2 regions of the Rhizobium sp. PP-CC-3G-465 genome follow, and region 1 is predicted to be linked to the other one. Evidence: riboswitches for the same ligand, from Rfam matches in the RefSeq annotation. Region 1 holds a riboswitch; the other holds the start of a gene.
What was found. A riboswitch is a leader RNA that binds a small molecule or an ion and turns the genes downstream of it on or off. The one in region 1 is predicted to bind S-adenosylmethionine.
Positions count from the first base shown of each region.

Region 1 (6,825 bases):
GACCGTTGCAGGCGCGCCGCCATAGGTTGCCGTCGCGCTCATCTGGCTGCCGTAGGAACCGGAATAGGGATTGTTGCCGCTCATCGAATGCTCCTTGCAGGGACCATGCGCAGCCCCGATCCTCGTCCTTACCGGATGTGCTCCGGCCATTGCCCTCAAAGATCGTATGTCAGGCCGTGACTTTCAAGACAAGCGGCACATGCCCCGTCGCCTCGGCAAAGCGGATCAGGTCCTTCGACGCCAGCGATGTCGTAGCGTCGTTCGTCAGCGGATGGCAGTTGACGATTTCCTCGCGCATCAGGTCCGAATCTAGCACCAGCGTGACGGCTTGGGCATGGTCGTTGATGACGCCGAGCGCGGTCACGGCACCGGGAATGACGCCCAGATACTCCATCAGCTTCTCCGGCTTGCCGAAGGAGACCTTGCTCGCGGCACCGATCAGCGTGTGCACGGTCTTCAGATCGACCGTCGCATGCTCCTCCACCGTCAGGAGGAAGTAATTGTCCTTCTTGTCCTTCACGAACAGGTTCTTCGTATGCCCGCCGGGAATCTCGTCGCGTAGCGATACCGATTCGGCCACGGTGAACACCGGTGCATGCCGCTTCGTGTGGTGGGCGATCCCGAGATCGTCGAGAAAGCGGAAAAGATCCTCTGCCGTCTTCGGCTGCACGTCCGTCATGTCTTGGGCTCCTGTCTCTGCTCCCCATGTGATTACGAAGCGCCGACACGAGACGCAATCGCTGAGACACGTCTGCAAGATGTTCCGTCGCGACATCGCGACGTCCGGCACATCCGGCCCGGTAAAAAACTGCAATGCAAAAACACGCAAATTCAATTGGTTAGAAGAAATTTCGGCAAATTTTTTCCACGCCCGTCATTTCCCTGTTGCATTTCCAAATCGGCTGAGCGATATAGCGCCCGTCGCCAACGAAAACGGCGACGCCACGGTCCACCGACTACCCCCGGACCTTGGTTGATGAGCGGGTGTAGCTCAGGGGTAGAGCACAACCTTGCCAAGGTTGGGGTCGAGCGTTCGAATCGCTTCACCCGCTCCATTTTCCCTCTTGAGAGTATTCTGCTATGGTAGAGCGAAGCTAAAGAGGCAGTGCCCTAAGCTTTGTACTTTTTCCCATCGGGATTTCATGCATTGACGGAGCCGATAGGATCTGGGTGATCTGCTCGATGTCAGGCCATCGACTGATGAGCAGAGCTGCATTCATGTGCATTGGGTTTTTTTGGTAGGCTGGCGCCAGTATGAAGCCATGGAGGCCCGAGGAACGAAGCGCCACACGTTCCGGCGGATTCCTCAAGATACGCCCGTCTCCGGAAATAAAAATCCAGGTATCTTGTGCTGAGCGTAATAACTCAATCCAGTCAACGTCGGGTGCACTTCTGCCTCTAGCGAGTCCGGGAACATCTTTGATGTGGAAGGCCGAGTGACCGTAGTGACTGATAAAGCCATGCAGAGTTGATGCGAGAACTGGCGCGGTGCAGTTATCGAAAAAGACCTTCACGCCGCGTCCCGCTGCCACAACGCGCTTTCGAACTCTATAGCGCGCTTAACTGAACTCCGCTCTACCGCATAAGACAATGCCGCAACGGCAATACCTTCCTGTCTGCCCGCCGCTGCGAGAACAGCAGTTGGAACGCTTGATACTGAATCGATCGGTTGACCAAAAGATCGCGCTGGATCGACAACGACCTTTGATTTTCGGCCTGATGGCCACCAGAGCTTAGGGTCTCCATTCTCCGTGAAATCAACTGTTTTCAGAATTGGATCAATCACGCTCTGAAATTCATACTGCTTTCGGAAGAGATTTAGCAGCCGCTCACTTTTCTGCCCCTCCTCATCCGTTGAAATGATGCTCAGGAATATCTCTCGGCCATCGGTGCGAAAGCGATTGCTTGATAAAGGATGGTCTTTTCCAAGTTCCTCTTTAGCGATCTTAATAGCTGAACGAACCTTGATCGCGGAAACACCTTCACGAATAAGCACGTCGGCGACACGAGCCTCCATAAGATCCTTGAAACCGAGATAAAGCCGTTCGTCTCCAAAGTGGACCGATGGATCCCATAATGGGCGATACACGACGCCTTTGACGACGTGCCCCAGAAGCCATCGAGAGATTTTTGTCGGGGAGACGCGAAGAAGTCTTCCCGCCTCTGCAGGAGTATACAAACCAACGCCGATGAGATTTTCCATGAGCGGCTCCCAGAGACATTAGAGTCAGTTTATGAGATCAGTGTCAACGGAGACTAAGCAGATGGTCTTGTACCGCTCAGCCTTCGCTGCCCCGAGGCACAGTATGCTTGCCACCAATATGACGTTTCAGCTCTTCGAGAAGATATAATCCGTTTCCTGGCGCAGCGTTTCGCCGGGGCGCAGGATGGCGTTCGGGAAGCCCGCGTGGTTGACGGCGTCGGGCCAGATCTGGGTTTCCAGGCAGAAGCCTGCAAACGGCCCGTAGGTGCGGCCTTCGAGACCGGGAACGGGCGTGTTCAGCTTGAAGCCGGAATAGAACTGAACGCCGGGCTCCGTCGTGCGGACCTCGAGCGCGACACCCGAATCGATGCTGCGGACAAGGGCCGCGGACCGCTTGGGGCCGCGCTCCGGCGAGAGGCAGAAATTATGGTCGTAGAGCACCTTCTCGCCCTCCGTCTGCCGGCGCATGGACGACATCTGGCGCAGATCGAACACCGTGCCCTCGACCGGGGCGATCTCGCCAGTCGGGATCTGCTGCTCGTTCGTCGGCAGGTAGTGATCGGCGGCGATCATGATGTCGTGGCCGAGCGTGTCGGCACGCCCATCGAGGTTGAAATAGGTGTGCTGGCAGAGATTGGCGATCGTCGGGGTGTCCGTCGTCGCCGTATAGGTGACGCTGAGGCAGCCATGGCCGGAAAGCCGGTAGGTTGCATTGATCTCGCAGGTGCCGGGATAGCCGGCGCGACCTGCGGGATCGACGATCTTCAACGAAACGGAATCCTCGGTGACATCGACGATGGTCCAGAGACGCTTGGCAATGCCGTCGCTGCCGCCATGGAGATGCGTCACGCCCTTCTCGTTCAACTCGAGCTGGAAGTCCTCGCCGTCGATCGTAAAGCGCCCGTGACCGATGCGGTTGGCCGAACGACCGGGCGTCGCACCGAAATAGGAGGAGTGGGCCGGATAGTCGTCGAACGCCTCGAAGCCCAGCACCAGCGGTGCCGCATGGCCCTCCAGGCGCAGATCCTGAATGACCGCGCCCCACGAGATGACCTTCGCCGTCAAACCGCCACCGCGGATCGTCACGCGGTGCACGGGCTCGCCCGTCTTCAGATGGCCGAAAATTTCCATGGCTGTGCTGCTGGTCAAAATATGGTCCTCGCTCTTGTCCGGTCGCAGCGCCCAAGGCACCGCCGACCTCATCGTCTCCCCGCGTCGATCGCGGAATCTTCAGCGCGCGCCGTTATCAGCGCGCGCAAACCTCAGCGCCCCTTGCCGATCTCCGCCAGCTCGTAAGGCGTCGTCTGGTAGATATCGTTGATCCAGTTGCCGAACAGCAGATGCGCATGGCTGCGCCAGCGGTTCTGCGGCGGCAGATCCGGATCGTTGTGGGGGAAATAATTGTACGGCATCTTGATCGGCACGCCAGCATTCACGTCGCGGAAATACTCGTCCGACAAGGACGTCGAATCATATTCCACATGGTTGAAGACATAGAGACGGTTGCCGGTCTTCTCGTGAACGAAGCAGACGCCCATCTCATCGGATTCCATCAGGATCTCCAGCCCCGACACCGTCTCGATGTCGCCGCGCCGCACCTCGGTCCAGCGGGATACGGGGATCTGGAAATCGTCGGAGAAGCCGCTGAGATAGACCGAGGACGGATTGAGATTGTGGTGCGTGTAGACGCCGAACGCCTTCTCCCGCAGCGCATGCTTCGGCACGCCATGGAAATGATAGATCGCCGCCATCGCACCCCAGCAGATGTTGAGCGTGGAATGGACATGGGTATGCGTCCACTCGAAGACCTGCTGCATCTCTTCCCAATAGGTCACCTCCTCGAAGGGCAACAGCTCCACCGGCGCACCGGTGATGATCAGCCCGTCGAAATGCCGCTCGCGAACATCCTCGAACGTCTCGTAGAAGGCGAGCAGGTGATCCTCGGACGTGTTCTTCGCCTTGTGGCTGCCAAGGCGGATCAGCGTGAACTCCACCTGCAGGGGGGAAGCGCCGACGAGGCGCGCCATCTGCACCTCGGTCTTGATCTTGTTCGGCATGAGGTTGAGAAGCCCGATCTGCAGCGGCCGGATATCCTGACGGATGGCAGCCGTTTCGGTCATCACCCGCACACCCTCGGAGACGAGGGTTTCAAAGGCGGGCAGCGTATCGGGTATCTTGATGGGCATCGGCTTCACTCGGAATAACGACACCGGCCGAAATGGAGGGTAGCGGGCGAAACATCGTCCCACGGCCCTTTAGCGACTTGTTTAACGTGGCTGCAAGCCGGCCGGCCAAATCACCACGCCGCAAGTCATAGACCCGATGCCCCCACGAATCAAGGATGACGCGAATCAGGGACGCTGTGGGGTCTTTACCCCTCCAGCTCCTCGCGCAGCATTTCCAGCTCCAGCCATTCGCCCTCCATCGTTTCGATGGAGGCGCGCAGCTTTTCGAGTTCCGCGGCAAGCGCTGCAAAACGGGCCGGGTTCTTGGTGAAGAGCTTGGGGTCGGCCATCTCGGCCTCGCGCTTCGCGATCTCGCTTTGCGCCTTCTCCATCTCCTTCGGCAGGTTCTCCAGCGCGAACTTCTGCTTGAAGGAGAGCTTTCCCTTGGCCGCTTTCCCGGTGCCACCGGCACCGGAGGTCGAAGCAGCGCCGGTCTGGCGGGCCTTCTCCGCCTTCTCGGCGCGCTTGCGCTCGTCGGCCACGCCCTTGCGCTGCACCATCATGTCGGAATAGCCACCGGCATATTCGATCCAGCGCCCATCCGGGGCTTCCGGATCGGCCGGTGCGATGGTGGAGGTCACCGTGCGGTCGAGGAAGTCGCGGTCGTGGCTGACGAGGATGACGGTGCCGGCAAACCCTGCGACGATCTCCTGCAAGAGGTCGAGCGTCTCGATGTCGAGGTCGTTGGTCGGCTCGTCGAGGATCAGAAGGTTCGTCGGGCGCGACAGGATGCGCGCCAGCATCAACCGAGCCCGCTCGCCACCGGAAAGGTTCTTGATCGGCGTGCGCGCCTGCTCCGGCTGGAACAGAAACTCCTTCATGTAGCCGGTCACATGCCGCTGCTCGCCATTGACGAGCAGGGTCTCGCCGCGGCCGTCGGTCAGGTAGTTGGCCAGCGTATCCTCAAGGTTCAGATCCTCGCGCTTCTGGTCGAGCGTGGCGATCTCGAGATTGGTGCCGAGCTTCACCTTGCCCTCGTCGGGCTTCATCTGACCGGTCAGCATCTTCAATAGCGTGGTCTTGCCGGCGCCGTTCGGGCCGACGAGACCGATGCAGTCGCCCCGGTGCACCCGGATGGAAAAGGGTGCAACGATGATGCGCTCGCCATAGGCCTTGGTGATCTTCTCCGCCTCGATCACCAGCTTGCCGGATTCCTGCGCATCGGACACGTTGGCCTGTACCGAACCCTGCGGCCCCTTGTGGCCGCGATAGTTGGAGCGCAGATCCTGCAGCGCGCCGAGGCGGCGCATGTTGCGCTTGCGCCGGGCGGTCACGCCATAGCGCAGCCAGTGCTCTTCCCGCTCGATCTGCTTGCCGAGCTTGTGCTGTTCCAGCTCTTCCTGCTCCAGCACCTGGTCCCGCCACGCTTCGAACTGGCCAAAGCCCCGGTCGAGCCGTCGCGATGTGCCGCGATCGAGCCAGACGGTCGCGGTCGAGACCTTCTCCAGAAAGCGACGGTCGTGCGAGATGAGGATGAGGGCGCTGCGCGTCTTCTGCAGCTCGCCTTCCAGCCATTCTATGGTCGGAAGATCGAGATGGTTGGTTGGCTCGTCGAGCATCAGGATGTCGGGCTCGGGCGCCAGTACCCGGGCAAGGGCCGCGCGCCGCGCCTCGCCGCCGGAGAGATCGTTCGGGTTCTCCTCGCCGCTCAAGCCCAGATGCGACAGGAGATAGGTCACACGATAGGGATCGTCGCCCGGCCCGAGGCCCGCCTCGGCATAGGCCTGCACGGTGGTGTAGGCCCCGAAATCCGGCGCCTGCTCCAGGTAGCGCACGGTCGATGACGGATGCCGAAACACCTCGCCCGACTGCGGCTCGATCAGCCCGGCGGCGATCTTCAGCAGCGTCGATTTGCCGGAGCCGTTGCGGCCGACGAGGCAGATCCGGTCGCCCGGCTCCACCTGCAGCGCCGCACCGTTCAAAAGCGGCGTGCCACCGAAGGTCAGCACGATATCGTCGAGTTTCAGAATGGGCGGCGCCATGGTCAGGCTCCTGTCATGTCGAGGGGGCGGGCGAGAAGCATCGCGCGGCCCGTGCCAAGCGTCAGCTGCACGGGTCCTTCCGCCACGTTGGAAAGGGTGCGCGACGACCCGAAGGGCACCGCGAAACGGGCGAGCGAATAGCGCGCACCCGCAATGGAGAGATCGCTCAGCGCATCGAAACCGAGCACGGAAAAGAGGCAGCCTTTCGGCAGGTCGATCTGCGTGACGCCGGGAAGCAGCGGCACCGCCTCTTCCTCGCCCGAGGTCAGGAGCACGTCGAGCCCGGTCTCGGCAAGGTGCAGGCCGTGCAGCAGGTGCTGAAAGGCATGGTCGCTGCGCTCGCCGCCGAGCGCCCCAGCGAGAATGAGCCGCGTTGCGCCGCGCATCCGCGCCGCAGCGACCGCAATCTCGCCAT
Region 1 covers NZ_SLYH01000003.1:120,783-127,607, forward strand. The annotation lists gene trxA (thioredoxin) at 1-84, opposite strand, end outside; gene C8J33_RS14800 (prolyl-tRNA synthetase associated domain-containing protein) at 170-679, opposite strand; tRNA gene C8J33_RS14805 (tRNA-Gly) at 981-1,055, shown strand; gene C8J33_RS14810 (hypothetical protein) at 1,095-1,514, opposite strand; gene C8J33_RS14815 (hypothetical protein) at 1,511-2,203, opposite strand; gene C8J33_RS14820 (aldose epimerase family protein) at 2,330-3,334, opposite strand; gene metA (homoserine O-acetyltransferase MetA) at 3,466-4,389, opposite strand; SAM riboswitch at 4,439-4,516, opposite strand; gene C8J33_RS14830 (ABC-F family ATP-binding cassette domain-containing protein) at 4,575-6,410, opposite strand; gene C8J33_RS14835 (thiamine diphosphokinase) at 6,413-6,825, opposite strand, start outside.

Region 2 (6,825 bases), on a different contig from region 1:
GCGCGGTCGCGCCGTCCAGCTCGGACCGATGCTGGACGCGATCCTCGAACGTCACAATTATCCGCTTCCGGTCGCGCGCCTCGTGGCCGAAACGGTGGTGCTGACGGTGCTGCTTGGCACCTCGCTGAAGTTCGACGGCAAGCTGATCATCCAGACGAAGAGCGATGGTCCTGTCGACCTCGTCGTCGCCGATTTCTCGACGCCCGACCGCGTGCGGGCCTATGCCCGCTACGACGAGGAGGCCTTGGCCAGCGCCATCGAGAAGGGCGAGACCGATTCACAGGCTCTTCTCGGACAGGGCGTTCTCGCCTTCACCATCGATCAGGGCGAGTTCACCCAGCGCTATCAGGGCATTGTGCCGCTTGACGGCGCCTCGCTCGAGGAGATCGCCGGCGTCTACTTCCGCCAGTCGGAGCAGATCCCCACCAAGGTGCGCCTCGGCGTCGCCGAGCTTCTGGATCGCGACGAGAACGGCAAGCCGCGTCACCGCTGGCGTGCCGGCGGCATGGTCGCGCAGTTTCTGCCCGAAGCACCGGACCGGATACGCCAGCAGGACCTGCATGGTGGCGATGGTGCCGAGAGCTTCGATGGCAGCGTGGACGATCTGTGGGACGAAGCCCGCGTGATGGTGGAGACGATCGATGCCGACGAGCTGACCGACCCAACGGTCGGTACCGAACGGCTGCTCTTTCGTCTGTTTCATGAGCGCGGGGTACGGGTCTATCCGCCGCAGGCGGTCTACGACCAGTGTGCCTGCTCGCGCGAGAAGCTTCGCGATGTCCTCGCCAGCTTCAGCCAGGAGGAGATCGAAAGCACCGTGGAGGATGGCGTCATTTCGGTGACCTGCGAGTTCTGCTCCACCACCTACACCTTCGAGGCGACGGAAGTCCGTCCGCAGTAAGCCGACCCGGCGAGACCTTGCCGAATAGGCTCCCGGCTCTTGCGGCCGGGGGTCAGTTCAGCGTGCGGCTGAGGCCGGGCAGATCCAGCGAGAAGGCGGGAATATCCACCGTGAAGGTCTCACCTTCGGGCGTCTCCATCGCGTAGTGGCCGAACATGACGCCGGATGGCGTATCGAGCGGGCAGCCGGAGGAATATTCGAACGTGTCGCCGGGGTTGAGAACCGGCTGCTCGCCGATCACGCCGGGGCCGTTCACCTCGTCCACCTGCCCGTTTTCATCGGTAATGTGCCAGTAGCGCGTCATCAGCCGCACCGTCTTGACGGAGCGGTTGGAGATCAGGATCCGGTAGCCCCAGACGTAGCGCCCGTCTTCGGGATCGGACTGATCCTCCAGATAATAAGGCTCTACGGTGACCTCGATGTCCCGTGTCAGCGCGCGATACATGATGCAAAACCTTTCCAGTCGCTGAGCTCTATTCTAGAGCCAGATGGTTTCCCGAAGAATAACGCCCGCGGAAAGTGTGTTGCAGCGCGGCACAAAGAAAAATCGCGCCCGTGAGGCGCGATTTTCAAGCGTTTAGCGATGGCAGAAGAGGTGACTCAGGCCGAAACGGCCTTGAGCGCCCGAGCGAAATCCTCGATCAGGTCGTCGCTGTCCTCGATCCCGGCCGAGAGGCGCACTGTGCCGTCGGAAATCCCGAGCTCGGCGCGGGCGTCCTCGGCAAGGTTCTTGTGTGTCGTCGTCGCCGGATGCGTGATCAGGCTCTTGGCGTCGCCGAGATTGTTGGAAATCTTGACGATCTCGAGCGCGTTCTGCAGCGCGAACGCCGCATCCTTGCCACCCTTCATCTCGAAGCAGACCAGCGTGGAGCCGCCTTTCATCTGCTTGGCGATAATGTCGGCCTGCGGATGATCTTTCCGGCCGGGATAGATCACGCGGGCGATCTGGTTCTGCTCGGCAAGAAAATCGGCAACCTTCGCCGCGTTCTCGCTCTGCTGGCGAACGCGCAGCGGCAGGGTTTCGATGCCCTTCAGCAGCGTCCAGGCGTTGAACGGCGACAGGGCAGGGCCCGTGTGGCGGAAGTAGTCGTGCAGATGCTCGTCGATCCAGTCCTTCGACGACAGGATGACGCCGCCGAGGCACCGGCCCTGGCCGTCGATATGCTTGGTGGCGGAATAGACGACGACATGCGCGCCGAGTTCGAGCGGCTTCTGCAGCAGCGGCGTCGCAAAGACGTTGTCCACCACCAGCTTGGCGCCTGCCGCATCGGCAAGCTTGGCTACGGCCGCGATATCGACCACTTCCAGCGTCGGGTTGGTCGGGCTTTCCAGGAAGAAGACCTTGGTGTTCGGGCGGATCGCCTTTTCCCAGTTCTCGATGAACCGGCCATCGACCAGCGTGCATTCGATACCGTAGGTCGGCGCCAGCGTTTCCACGACCCAGCGGCACGAGCCGAAGAGCGCGCGGGCCGCAACGATATGATCGCCGGCCTTCAGCTGGCAGAGGATGGCCGCCGAGACCGCCGCCATGCCCGAGGCCGTCGCGCGCGCATCTTCGGCGCCTTCCAGCAGGCACATGCGCTTTTCGAACATGTCATTGGTGGGGCTGCCGTAGCGGGCATAGATGAAGCCGTCCGTCTCGCCCTTGAAGCGCGCTTCCGCGGCTTCCGACGTCTCGTAGACGAAGCCCTGCGTCAGGAAGATCGCTTCGGAGGTTTCGCCGTGGCTGGAGCGGGTGGTGCCGCCGTGGACGAGCTGTGTCGCCGGGCGCCATGTGTTGTTTGCCGTGCTCATCAATTGTCTCCTTCCAGAAACAAAAAAACCGGTCGCGTAAAGCAGACCGGTTCGAGCCCGGTCTTTTTAGCCATTTGTTTAACGTGGCTGCAAGCCGACCGGCCAAATCACCACGGGATAAGTTCCCATACGTCTTCGCCCCGCTTGCGTCAATCGGCCGTATTTGGTTTTGTCGGCCTCTAAAAAAGGATGATGGCATGGCGCGCGAAACGGGCATTCTGGCGGATAGCGCAATCGCTTCGCTGTTCGAGCAAGGCCGTCTTCTCAGCGAAGGGCCGCTGGACGACGACCAGATCCAGCCGGCGAGCCTCGACCTGCGGCTCGGCGCCCGGGCCTTCCGCGTGCGCGCGAGCTTCATGCCGGGTCCGGGACATCTCGTCGCCGACAAGCTCGATCGCCTCAAGCTGCATGTGATCGACCTGAGCGAAGGGGCCGTGCTCGAAACGGGCTGCGTCTACATCGTACCCCTCATGGAAAGCCTCGATCTGCCCGCCGCGATGTCGGCTTCGGCCAATCCGAAAAGCTCGACCGGCCGGCTCGATATCTTCACCCGCGTCATCACCGATCGCGCGCAGGAGTTCGACAAGATCCCCGCCGGCTATCGCGGCCCGCTCTACCTCGAAATCAGCCCGCGCACCTTTCCCATCATCGTGCGGCGCGGCTCGCGCCTGTCGCAGATCCGCTTCCGGGTGGGCCATGCACTGCTGACCGAGACCGAAGTTCTCGAGCTTCACCGCACCGAGACGCTGGTGGCGAGCGATACGCCGAACGTGTCCGGCGCCGGCATCGCGCTGTCCATCGACCTGAAGGGGACCGGCGAGGACGGGCTCATCGGCTATCGCGGCAAGCACCACACGGCGGTGGTGGATGTGGACCGCAAGGGTGCGCACGGGATCTACGATTTCTGGGAGCCGCTCTACAGCCGCGGCGCCGACGAACTCATCCTCGATCCCGATGAGTTCTACATTCTCGTCTCGCGCGAGGCCGTGCACGTCCCACCGCTCTTTGCAGCGGAAATGACGCCGTTCGATCCGCTGGTCGGCGAGTTCCGCGTCCACTATGCCGGCTTCTTCGACCCCGGCTTTGGCCATGCGCAGGCCGGTGGCACCGGCAGCCGCGCCGTGCTCGAAGTGCGCAGCCACGAGGTGCCTTTCATTCTCGAACACGGCCAGATTGTCGGCCGCCTCGTTTACGAACACATGATGGAGCGCCCGAAAGGGCTGTATGGCTTGGGTGTCGGCTCGAACTATCAGGCGCAGGGCTTGAAGCTTTCCAAGCATTTTCGCGGCTGAGAAGCGCGTTTCGAAGCCTCGTTTTTTCGCTTGAGGATTGACACGCCGCCGCATCTGTTGGATGTCTGGCGCATCGGCGGGTGTAGCTCAATGGTAGAGCAGCAGCTTCCCAAGCTGAATACGAGGGTTCGATTCCCTTCACCCGCTCCAGCTATCTCAGGGGTTCGAGCGAAACGGCGTATCACTGAGCCGGTTCCTGGACCAAAAATCTCAATCAGAATGATTCTTCGAAGAAAATTCGGTTTCGACTTGAAGTCGTCACATTCGGCTCCTATATCTCTCTTATCGGCAACCGGTCGAGCGTTTCGAAAAGAGATGTTCTCGGGTCCGATACAAGCTTTCGTCGATTTGACCACGGATGTACTGGCAACTTGATAAAAGCAAATGAGGAAGGTCGGTGCGGTTTCGCCCCGGCCTTTTTTATTGTCCGAGGCGATCTCGAGATATTGGCCCACATCAAGCGATGGAACCCCGGCGACTAAGCCAGGGTCACGCCATGCAGTCGCGAGAGTTCGTCTCTGACGCTCTCGATCTCCTGCTCTATCCTCGCCGCATTCCAATCGAGCGCCTGCCCGGCAATCTCCGCGATACGGCGAAGGAGACGCAGCGTCAGCGTGCCCGTGACGGCAAGCGCCGTGCGGCGAAGCACGATATCGGCGAGCCGTCCCACCTGCTCATTGCGTACGAGATAATCGATCTCGCCCTCGACATGGTCCGGCGCGTCAGGAAGGGGGGCAGCACTTGACGCGGCGATGTGCTGAGCCACGGCCCGCGCCGTCGTTCCGTAGCGGGCAAACAGCGCCTCCGTTTGCGCTTGGGGAAGGCCTGATGTCGCGGCGATATCGGCCACCAGCCGGTGGCGTGCAGCATCGTCACCTGGATAGTCGCGCCCGCCACCGATGGGCATGGCCTCCGTCGAAACCGTGCGCGTCCGACCAAGACGATTCAGCACGGTGTCGGCTACCTCTTCCGCATAGCCGCGAAAGGTCGTCCACTTGCCGCCGACCAACGACAGAACGGGGAACGGACGGTCTCCCGTCGGCTCCAGCACCGGCGTCACGTGATCGCGGCTGATCAGGCCGGGATCGCTCGCATTATTAGCCGGCAAAGGACGGATGCCGCTATAGGTGTAGACGATCTGGCTGCGGTCGAATGACATCTTCGGCAGGAGCTTGCCGAGGCTGTCCAGAAGATACTCGATCTCGTCATCTTCGCAGCGCACGCTGTCCGGCTGGTCGGCCTTGATGTCGGTCGAGCCGACCATCGCGCGGCCGAGATAGTCGAAGACGAGGCAGATGCGGCCGTCATCGGCCTCGAAGTAGATCATCCGGCCGGCGAGTTCCTTCAGCAGCGCATCGTGGCGCAGCAGGATGTGCGAGCCCTTGGTTCCCCCGATCATGCGGGAGGTTTCGCCGAGCGTCGCATTGACCGTGTCGATCCAGGGCCCGCCGGCATTGACCACGAGCTTCGGCTTCACGCGCAACTGCGCGCCGTCGAGCAGGCTGGAAATAATAAGCGTATCGCCGGCGCGGCTTTCCAGACGTGCATGATTGACGGCGGCGGAGGTGGGGCTCGCCGCGAGGCCGTCGCGCACCAGTTCGGCCACCAGTCGCTCGGGATGCGTTACGGTCGCGTCGTAATAGGTGCCGGTGGCCACGATGCGCGGCGTCAGCGCCGGCAGGCTGCGCAGCGATGCGGCCTTGCCCGCCATCGTGTGCCGCGGCATCACCCGCTGGCGGGCGCCATAGGCGTCATACATCGAAAGCCCGGTCTTGATCAGAAGCGCACCGCGGCTGCGCGGCGTTCCCTTGGCACCGAAGAGCGTGCGCACGGCCGACCAGACGCCTTTTGTCCAGGAAAAGATTGGAATGACGGTCGCGAGCGGCTTCACGTAATGCGGCGCGTTGCGCAGCAGCAGGTTACGCTCGTAGGTGGATTGCGCGACCAGCCGCAGCTCGCCCGTTTCTAGATATTTCAGCCCCCCATGGATCAGCCGCGAGGGTGCGGCACTCGTGCCGGAGCCGTAATCCGACTTGTCGAGGATGAGGCAGGTGAGCCCCTGTGCGCAAAGATCGCGAAACAGACCGGCACCGTTGACGCCAGCGCCGATAATGACGACATCGACGGTGCCGGTTCTGGCGATCGCTTCCATGCGCTCAGCCATGCCGCCCGGCCAGCGCGTCTCGTTGACGGTTTCGCTCATGATGTCCTGCCTGTCTTGGTAATGCTGAGGGGAACGCCGCGTGCAAGAAGATCGGCGCGGACGCTGTCTGCCAGCCGGTCGGTGGCCAGCACGGCATCGAAGGCCGTGAGGTCGGCAAAGACGTTCAGGGCTACCTTGCCGAATTTGGAGGAGTCGAGCAGCAGGATGCGGCGCGAGGCCGCGGCCATCATCGCCTGCTTGACCTTTGTCACCTGCGCATCCTGGATGAACGCCGTGCCGCCTTCCACCGCCGAGGCCGAGCAGAAGAACACGTTGGCCCGCAACGCTGCCACGGCGCGCTCGGTTATCAGGCCGATGAAAGCATTGAACGTGCGGTGATAGGTGCCGCCAAGGCAGAGCACCTCGATTTCGTCGTTGTCGATCAGCCTGTTGGTGGAGACGAGCCCGTTGGTGATCACCGTCAGCGGCCGTACGCCGACGAGAAGGTCGGCAAGGGCGGCACCGGTGGTGCTGTCGTCGAGCATCACCGCCTGTCCCGGCTCCACATGGGCAAGGGCGGCGCGCGCCAGCGCTGCCTTCTCCGATTTGCCAACGGTCTCGCGGTAGCGGAAGGCGCTCTCGTAAAGGCCGGATGGCTGAACGGTGACGGTGCCGTGCAGCTTGCGCAGCACGCC
Region 2 covers NZ_SLYH01000001.1:2,128,100-2,134,924, reverse strand. The annotation lists gene C8J33_RS10070 (Hsp33 family molecular chaperone) at 1-901, shown strand, start outside; gene apaG (Co2+/Mg2+ efflux protein ApaG) at 954-1,346, opposite strand; gene C8J33_RS10060 (O-succinylhomoserine sulfhydrylase) at 1,502-2,695, opposite strand; SAM riboswitch at 2,741-2,819, opposite strand; gene C8J33_RS10055 (2'-deoxycytidine 5'-triphosphate deaminase) at 2,893-3,987, shown strand; tRNA gene C8J33_RS10050 (tRNA-Gly) at 4,064-4,137, shown strand; gene C8J33_RS10045 (glycerol-3-phosphate dehydrogenase/oxidase) at 4,466-6,151, opposite strand; gene C8J33_RS10040 (DeoR/GlpR family DNA-binding transcription regulator) at 6,187-6,825, opposite strand, start outside.
Region 2: it holds a riboswitch for S-adenosylmethionine, as region 1 does, so the genes downstream of both, C8J33_RS10060 (O-succinylhomoserine sulfhydrylase) here and metA (homoserine O-acetyltransferase MetA) in region 1, are expected to answer to the same signal.